Regions from separate parts of the Pseudoalteromonas sp. SG43-5 genome, predicted to be linked through region 1. Evidence: predicted binding sites of a transcription regulator. Region 1 holds the regulator's gene; the other holds the start of a gene.
What was found. Region 1 encodes FliA, which starts transcription of late flagellar genes. Its sites were predicted from a motif close to CTAAAGNTNNNNNNNNNNNNGCCGATA; they were not measured.
Positions count from the first base shown of each region.

Region 1 (4,698 bases):
GGTGGCGCTGATTTTTTTGGAGCTGCTGGTGGTACTTTAGCTACTGGCTTCTCTGGCGCTTTTTCAACTGGTTTTGGAGTAGGAGCTTTAGCTGGCTCAGCTTTTTTTACTGGTTCACTCACTTGTTTAGCTGGCGGTGAAACAGGTTCAGGTTGTTTTGCAGCTGGCGCACTTTCTATCGATTTAGGAGCAGTGCCTTTACCATGAAGTTCATCAAGAAGCGCTTCAAATTCGTCATCACTAATTTCATCATCTGATGAATTAACTGTATTTACAGCTGGTATAGCAGATTCTACAGGTGTTTTATTGGCATCATTTTGTTCAGGTTTGCTCGTAACTTCACCAAAACTGCCAACACCATGTAACTCGTCTAATAAGCTGTCAAATTCATCATCAGTAATATCACCACTAAAATCACTACTACTTGCTACTGGTTTTTCAACTGCAGGACCTTGTCCTTTACCGTGCAGCTCATCAAGTAAGCTTTCAAATTCGTCTTCAGTGATTTCATCTATTTCAGCATCGCTAACCGAAGGCGCTCCGCTAAATAGTTCATCAAATGCAAACGGATCTTCATCATCAGCTACCGGTGTATCCACCACTTCATTATGAGGTTGTTCAACCTCTGTTTGTGAAGAGGCTTCAGTGGCTTCGGCTTCTGTTGGAGGTAGACCTAAGATATGAAGAGTATGAAGTAATTCAGGATCTGCAGGTTCAGGCTTGTCTCTGTTTTGGATAGTCGCAAACATCTCATTAATGGTGTCTAGTGCTTGTAAAATAACATCCATTAACTCTGAGTTGACTGTTCGCACGCCTTGACGTAGTAAATCAAATACGTTTTCAGCACCGTGACAAGCATCAACAAGTTCTGTCATAGCTAAAAAGCCTGCACCACCTTTTACAGTGTGAAAACCTCTAAATATAGCGTTTAGTAACTCGGTATCTTCTGGATTATTTTCCAGCTCAACTAACTGTTCAGATAAAAGCTCTAGGATTTCTCCAGCCTCTACAAGAAAGTCTTGTAAAATATCTTCATCGACTTCAAACATGCAGTTACTCTCCTCTTAGAAGCCCAAACTTGATAAAAGATCATCAACTTCATCTTGATCAGATACAACATCATTACGCGATTCTTTATCAATAATAGGGCCTTCAGGACCTGCTAAAGTTTGTGTGGCAACTGGTTCTTTTATTTTTTGTTGTTCTACTTTATTCGCGGTGCTGTTAGTGTCGTCTTGTTCAGCAAACGCAGTTAAAAGATGAAGTAAACTTTCTTCTACTTCCCTAACAAGTTCGATAACACGGCGAATAACTTGACCTGTTAAGTCTTGATAGTCTTGAGCCATTAGTACATTTGTCATTAAGTTTTGAAGCTCATCAGTCTTATGATGAGAGTTGTTCATAAACTTATCGATGCTATGGCAAAGTTGCTTAAACTCACCAAGCTCAATCTCGCGGCTCATTAAACGATCCCATGTCGGTTTGATATGAGATATTTCGTCCGCTAACTGTTGGGCTATAGGAAGACTCGCTTCCACTGCATCCATTGTTTTATTAGCCGCATTTTCTGTCATTTCTATAACATAATTAAGCCGCTTTTTAGCATCTGGAATCGCATCTGTCGTTATATCAGTTAAGCGAGTATCAAGCTCAAAACTTTTAAGGGCTTCGTGCAGTTGACGAGTCAACTTTCCAACTTCAGCAAATAATTCAGACTGCTCTTTAGATGCAGCCTCTAAAATCAACTGATTTGCTTTGTCTTGCTCATCATTTTCTAAAAAAACAACGAGCTGACGAGCTTGTTCTAACGTTATTTGAGGCGCAGCTGGTGCTGGCATAAGCCTCTCCCCCATCATTAGCCTAAGCGTTCAAATACTTTTTCTAATTTAGTTTTTAATGTTCCAGCCGTAAATGGCTTAACAATATAACCATTAACACCAGCTTGCGCTGCAGCTATTATTTGTTCTTTTTTAGCCTCTGCCGTTACCATTAATACAGGGATATGTTTTAACTTATCGTCTGCACGTATTGCTCTTAAAAGATCAATACCCTGCATTCCAGGCATATTCCAATCCGTAACTACAAAATCAAACACTTGATTTTGCAACATAGGCAAAGCTGTAGACCCATCATCAGCTTCTTGAACGTTAGTGAAACCTAAGTCACGTAACAGGTTTTTTATAATGCGTCTCATCGTTGAAAAATCATCAACTACAAGAATTTTCATGTTTTTATCCAAAACATCCCCCAGTGAGGTATTAACCTTTGTTTACTTACTACTAATTTATCCAGTCATTGATTTTAGCTTTAAGCTTAATCATCGCCTGACCATGTATCTGACTTACACGCGATTCACTTACATCGAGTATATGTCCTATTTCTTTTAAATTCATTTCATCGTTGTAGTACAAAGAAAGCACCATTGCATCACGCTCTGGTAATGACTTAATTGCACTTAGCAAAGACTCATTAAACCTATCATTTTTAACATTATTAAAAGGTTTATCTTGTGCTAAATCTTGGCCTACAGGAGTAATAACATCCTCATCTACACCAAGGTCTTCAATGCCTAATATTTTACTCGTATTCGCATCATTTAAAATATGATGGTACTCATTGAGCGAAATTTCAAGTTTTTCAGCAACTTCTATGTCCGTTGGTTCGCGGTTCAGACTACTTTCGAGCTCAGTAATTGCTTCTGCAACTTGCCTGTTTTTACGGTGAACTGAACGAGGAGCCCAATCACCACGGCGCATTTCATCAAGCATAGCACCGCGAATACGAATACCTGCAAAAGTTTCAAAGCTTGCGCCTTTTGTTGCATCAAAGTTTTTCGAAGCTTCTATTAAACCTATCATTCCTGATTGAATTAAATCATCAAGTTGAACGCTAGGTGGTAATCGAGCAATTAGATGACATGCCACTTTTTTAACAAGTGATGCATGCTTCTCAACAATCACATTTAAATTTTGTGTTGATTGATATCCCATAGCTCTATTCACCAGTGTTGTCATAATTAACCGTTTACTAGTTTCTCAATGAAAAACTCTAAATGCCCAGATGGTTGGTTGGGTATTGGCCATTTAACTGCTTTTGTTGCCAGCGTTTTAAACGCAAGAGCGGCTGGCGAATTTGGAAAGAGCTCTACTATTACTTTTTGACGACGTGTTGCTTTGCGCATATTTTCATCATAAGGAACCGTTGCTACTAGCTCCATTGATACATCTAAAAAGCGGTCGGTAACTTTAGATAGCTTTGCAAACAATTCAGTGCCTTCACGCATACTGCGCACCATATTGGCAACAATTTTAAATTTATAAACGCCGTGCTCACGACTTAATACTTTAATAAGTGCGTAAGCGTCGGTGATTGATGTCGGCTCATCGCATACAACAACCATTACATCTTGCGCTGCACGCGAGAAGCTCAGTACCATGTCTGAAATACCAGCAGCTGTATCTACAATTAAAATATCAAATTCGGTATTCAATTCGCTAAACGCACGAATTAGCCCAGCATGCTCAGATGGTGATAATTCAACCATACTTTGCGAACCCGATGTAGCGGGTACAATTTTAATTCCTGCAGGGCCTTCAACTAAAATTTCATCAAGCTCACATTCACCAGACAAGACATGTGACAAGTTACGCTCTACACGTAAACCAAGCATCACATCACAGTTTGCTAAACCCAAGTCAGCATCCAGCACTAATACTCGATTACCTTGCTGCCCAAGTGCAATAGCTGTATTTAGAGAAACATTTGTTTTCCCTACTCCACCTTTACCACCGGTTACAGCGATAACTTTTACGCCGTTGTTATTGTTTTGACTCATTTTGCGCAGGCCGCTTGCTTGATCTAATACTGTGTTAATCATACATCCCTACTGTGCTTGACGCCACTGCTTGGTGCCTTGAATGTTGTGCTTTTGTTCTTTTTAAATATAATTGCTCAGCCTTTTTAACTAGTTTCTCAGCATTTGCAACACGAATATCCTCTGGTACTCGTTGACCATTAGTAAGATACCCTATTGGAAGGCGATTTTGAATCGCAATACTAATAATCTCGCCCAAACTTAATGATTCGTCTAACTTAGTGAAAATACAGCCACTTAACTGTACTTTTTTAAAGTGGCGTACAGTTTCTTGCAATACATTAATCTGTGCTGTCGCGCTAAGTACTAAGTAGCTGCGAATATCTACACGTTGGTTACGCATTAATGTGTTTAATTGCTCAGTTAAACGTAAATCTCGCTGGCTCATACCTGCTGTGTCAATTAATACTAGACGTTTATTTCGTAAATGATATAAAACTTCAGCTAATTCATTAGCATCTTTAACTTGCTTAACACCACAACCAATAATACGACCATATGTTGCAAGTTGTTCATAAGCACCAATTCTGTATGTATCAGTGGTTATTAACGCCACTTTATCGGCACCATATTTTTGTGCGCCTAGAGCTGCAAGCTTAGCAACAGTCGTTGTTTTACCCACACCTGTTGGACCCACTAACGCATATACACCACCTTGGCGAAGTATTTCATTATTGGTTGTTTGCATTTGATCTTCGACCATAGTTAACAATGCTTTCCAACCTTGCTTACGAGACACATCATCAGGTACAAAACATGCCATTTGCTGTGCTACTTCTTTATCGATACCCATACCGACTAAACGGTCAACCATACAAGCGCGT
Region 1 is NZ_JACJFA010000013.1:94,494-99,191, forward strand. Features, by position in the region: gene H5161_RS13925 (chemotaxis protein CheA) at 1-1,049, opposite strand, end outside; gene H5161_RS13930 (protein phosphatase CheZ) at 1,065-1,838, opposite strand; gene cheY (chemotaxis response regulator CheY) at 1,856-2,239, opposite strand; gene H5161_RS13940 (RNA polymerase sigma factor FliA) at 2,280-2,990, opposite strand; gene H5161_RS13945 (MinD/ParA family protein) at 3,017-3,877, opposite strand; gene flhF (flagellar biosynthesis protein FlhF) at 3,870-4,698, opposite strand, start outside.

Region 2 (4,698 bases), on a different contig from region 1:
AAAGAGGAAAAAAGCTGCGGTAAGTAATACAAATCGAAAGGCTAGGCGATCTTTAAATACAAAAAATATAAAAATAGCCGGACTTAGCATTAAAACCCAGCTTTTGCTTAAAATACTAACAATATATAAAAACCATTCAGGCAAAATACTCTGCCCTATTTTGTTTTTTTATCGTCATCAGTACCATCACCATTACCCGGCATGTCGCAATATTTATTGATTATTTTCACAGGCACTCCATTACATATGTTAAGGAAATGTACTGTAAGCTAAAATGACGAAATTGCCAAGATACTTAAGGCAATTAAGTACCTTAAATCAAAACAAACATAGTGAAATATAACACAAGCAATAACTTAGCGCACATCAATAGGAGCAGACTCTTTAGCCTTACCTTGCAGGATTGATATTTCTACTCGACGGTTTCTTCGGCGATCTTCATTTGAATCGTTTGGAACAAGTGGACGAGTATCAGCTCGCCCCACTACCATCATGCGGTTTTTATCAAACCCTTGCACCGTTTGCAGCTCGCTTGCTACAGCTACAGCTCGCTTTGACGATAAGTCCCAATTATTAATATATAGCTCATTCGATACCTGAAAATCGTCGGTATGGCCAGATACAGTTATTTCGCCAGGTACATCTTTTAACAGTACACCAATATCTTGAATTATGGGTTTAAACTTAGGTTGTAAAAATGCACTACCCGAAGGAAATGAACCATTCTCTCTAATACGAATAATTATTTGCTGCCCTAAAGATTCAAGCTCAATTGCACCATCTATTATTTGCTTTTCAAGCTGCTGCGCGATTTTTTTAACGAGCTCGTTAGTTTGTTCCTGATCGGCCGCTGAAGTTGCTTGCTCTGACGATTGCTCTTGAGAAGTACTACGAGATTCGCCACCACGTTTATCCCCGCGTTGTTCTTGCCTGCCGCCAGCTGAGCTTTCATCTCCAGCCTGAAACTCTAACATTTGTTGAGTCATTTCGACTGTTTGCTGCTGAATGGTTTCTATTGGGGTTGGCTCTGGTTTGCCTGGGGTAAACTCCATAGCAATAACAGAGGTACCTTTAGGGATATCTTTTACTTCAATTTTATTCTGCACTCCAAAAGCAAACTTCATAGAGCCCGCAATTTGTTTAAACTTAAGTACATCCATTTCTGAAAACGCAAGCAAGAGTACAAAAAAGCACATTAACAGTGACATTAAATCGGCAAACGTTCCCATCCATGCTGGTAGGCCTGGTGGTGGGCATTTGCACTCTTGATCAGACATAATTACTCCTCGGTATCTACTTTGCGTTTAGATTCAGCTAAGTAATTTTTCAAAATACCTTCGATAACTTTTGGATTTTGGCCATCTTGTATACCTAAAATAGCATCTAAAATTAAACGCTGATTCATAGCTTCTTCGTCTTTACGCAGTTCAAGTTTTACCTGAATAGGAATTGCCACAACATTGGCTAAAAACGCACCATATAAAGTTGTTAAAAGCGCTACCGCCATTGCCGGGCCAATTGCTTTTGGGTCATCCATGTTAGATAACATTGCAACTAAGCCAATTAGAGTACCAATCATTCCCATTGCTGGTGCAATATCGGCTAATGACTTAAATAAGCCTGCACCCATTTCATGTCGAGTAGTGGTTAAAGAGATGTCTTTTTGAAGTGTGGCGCGAACAACATCTGCGTCATGGCCATCAACAAGCATGTCGACGCCTTTGCGCATAAATGGATTTGGGATTTCAGCTTCTTCGAGTGCTAAAAAGCCCCCTTTACGAGCTGAATCAGCAAGTTCTACTGCTTTTTCAATAAGTTCTTCTGGCGTTTCAATTTTAAACATAAACGCTTTAGCAACAACTTTACCTATACCCAAAAACTGCGACATGGTGAAATTTGATAAAACAATGAAAAGTGAACCACCAAATACAATTACACTAGAAGGAGCATCGGCAAACATAGCCATTTCACCGCTACTACTCATAAACATAGACATGACAATTAAGCCAATTGCGCCTAGGATCCCGATTATGGTTGCTAAATCCACATTTCCTCCAGAAGTTTCATGCTTAATGGCCTTATCATAAACTTTTATTATTAACTGCTTATCGGCAACATATTGAATTGCTTAAGCCATTTTTATAAATAAACATAAAAAGCAGCCTTTAGCACTATTTTAGATCAAGTTATAAGGGCTACCTAATTATCAATTGATTTATTAAACTAACAGACCGCTATTAAGGCTTTATTAATACACTTGAAATATAATTTAACGTTATAAAGGTAAAAAACCAATATCATCCTTTGACCTAGTTTAGCATTCCCCCTAAAATTGACCCCTAAATTTATTATGTAAGCTGAAATAAAGATGGCGACTAAAAAACCTGAAAACTTAAGTTTCGAACAAGCACTAGAAGAATTATCTACAATCGTTAGTGACATGGAACAAGGTGACTTATCGCTTGAGCAATCGTTAAAGCAATTTGAGCGTGGAATTGCATTAGCAAGTGCTTCATCAGGTAAATTACAGCAAGCAGAACAAAAAGTATCAATTTTGATGGGGAATGGCGAAAAGTCAGTTCTTACGAATTTTGATAATGATATGGAATAGCTGTGAGCATAAATAATTATATCGAACGTGCTCAAAAAGATGTAGTAGCGACCTTACAACAGCATTTTAAACAGTCTCTCGATACTGAAGAAACAGTCAAGAACGCCACCCAGTATGGATTATTTAATGGCGGTAAAAGATTACGTCCATTTTTAGTTTATGCCACAGGTAAAATGCTCGGTGCAAACCAGCAAGACTTACATGTACTTGCAGCTGCAATTGAGTGTATCCATAGCTATTCGCTAGTTCATGATGATTTGCCCGCTATGGACGATGACGACTTACGCCGTGGCCGCCCTACTTGCCACATAGAATTTGGCGAGGCAAATGCAATTTTAGCCGGTGATGCCCTACAAACACTCGCCTTTGAGCTTATTGCGAATCACAAATTTACATGCTCGTCGCAAACACAAGTAAAAATGATTGCTACGCTTGCCAACGCATCAGGCCTTGAGGGCATGGTAGGCGGACAAGGTCTTGACATAGCAGCAACAGATAAAGTAATTACCGTACAAGAGCTTGAGCGAATACATAAGCTAAAAACCGGAGCTTTAATTAATTGTGCAATTACACTTGGTGCACTGTGCAGTGAAAAGGCAGATCAACAAACCTTAGAAAATTTAAGCATTTTTGGGTATGCTATAGGGCTGGCGTTTCAAGTACACGACGACATTTTAGATGTTGAAGGCGATACGGTTACTTTAGGTAAACCACAAGGCTCCGATATTGCCGCGAATAAAGCGACATATCCGGCGTTATTAGGTATGCTAGGCGCTAAAGAAAAGGCGCAAAATTTAATACAACAAGCCCATGAAGCGTTGGCAAATATAGATGCTGACACAACACTTCTTGCGTCGCTAGCAAATTACCTAATTGAGCGTGACCACTAATTTTTGCTCATACGTATTGCAATTAGCACTGACATTATTACTCAACATTAATTATTCGTAAAAGCTTTGAATGAATTAATGTTAGCGAAGGATATATATAAAACCATGACACTTGATAGTAGCAAGTATCCATTACTTAATTTGGTTGACGAGCCAGCCCAATTGCGTGACTTAGCGCAAGACAAACTCCCTGCATTTAGCAATGAGCTGCGCGATTATTTACTCAACTCAGTATCGCAAAGTAGCGGTCATCTAGCGTCTGGTTTAGGGACGGTTGAACTAACCGTTGCGCTACATTATGTTTATAACACTCCAGACGATCGCCTAGTTTGGGATGTGGGTCACCAAGCTTATCCACATAAAATCCTTACAGGTCGTCGCGACCAAATGCACACTATTCGCCAAAAAGACGGTTTGCACCCTTTTCCTTTTCGCGATGAAAGCCAATACGATACGTTTAGCGTAGGTCATTCAAGCACCTCTATTTCAGCTGCCTTAGGTATGTCTATTGCCGCCCAAAAAGAAGGCAAAGGTCGAAAATCTGTAGCCATTATTGGTGACGGAGCTATCACCGCAGGCATGGCATTTGAAGCGATGAATCATTTAGGCGATGTAAAATCAGACATGCTTATTATTTTAAATGATAACGAAATGTCGATTTCAGAAAATGTTGGCGCATTAACAAATCACTTTGCCCGAATTTTATCAGGTAGCTTTTATACTAACATTCGTGAAGGCAGTAAAAAGTTACTCTCAGGTGTGCCTCCGGTAAAGCAACTTGCCAGTAAAATGGAAGAGCACATTAAGGGCATGATGATCCCGGGGACCTTCTTTGAAGAATTAGGCCTAAATTACATAGGCCCAATTGATGGTCACGATGTAAACATGCTTGTAGATACATTGCGTAATATGCGTAATTTAAAAGGCCCACAGCTTTTACATATAAAAACGCAAAAAGGTAAGGGCTACAAACCGGCTGAAGCCGATCCTATTGGCTACCATGGTGTACCAAAATTCGATCCGAGCACAACTAGCCTGCCTAAATCTAAACCTAGCGCTGCTACTTTTTCAAAAGTTTTCGGCGATTGGTTATGCGACATGGCAAAGCAAGACAGCAAGTTAATGGCTATTACGCCAGCAATGCGCGAAGGCTCTGGCATGGTACGTTTTTCTAAAGAGTTTCCAGATCAATACTTT
Region 2 is NZ_JACJFA010000001.1:5,460-10,157, forward strand. Features, by position in the region: gene H5161_RS00020 (hypothetical protein) at 1-144, opposite strand, end outside; gene H5161_RS00025 (flagellar motor protein MotB) at 357-1,277, opposite strand; gene pomA (flagellar motor protein PomA) at 1,280-2,047, opposite strand; gene H5161_RS00035 (exodeoxyribonuclease VII small subunit) at 2,369-2,611, shown strand; gene ispA ((2E,6E)-farnesyl diphosphate synthase) at 2,614-3,501, shown strand; gene dxs (1-deoxy-D-xylulose-5-phosphate synthase) at 3,607-4,698, shown strand, end outside.
Region 2: the regulator FliA is predicted to act here: its motif matches at 2,107-2,133, upstream of pomA (flagellar motor protein PomA).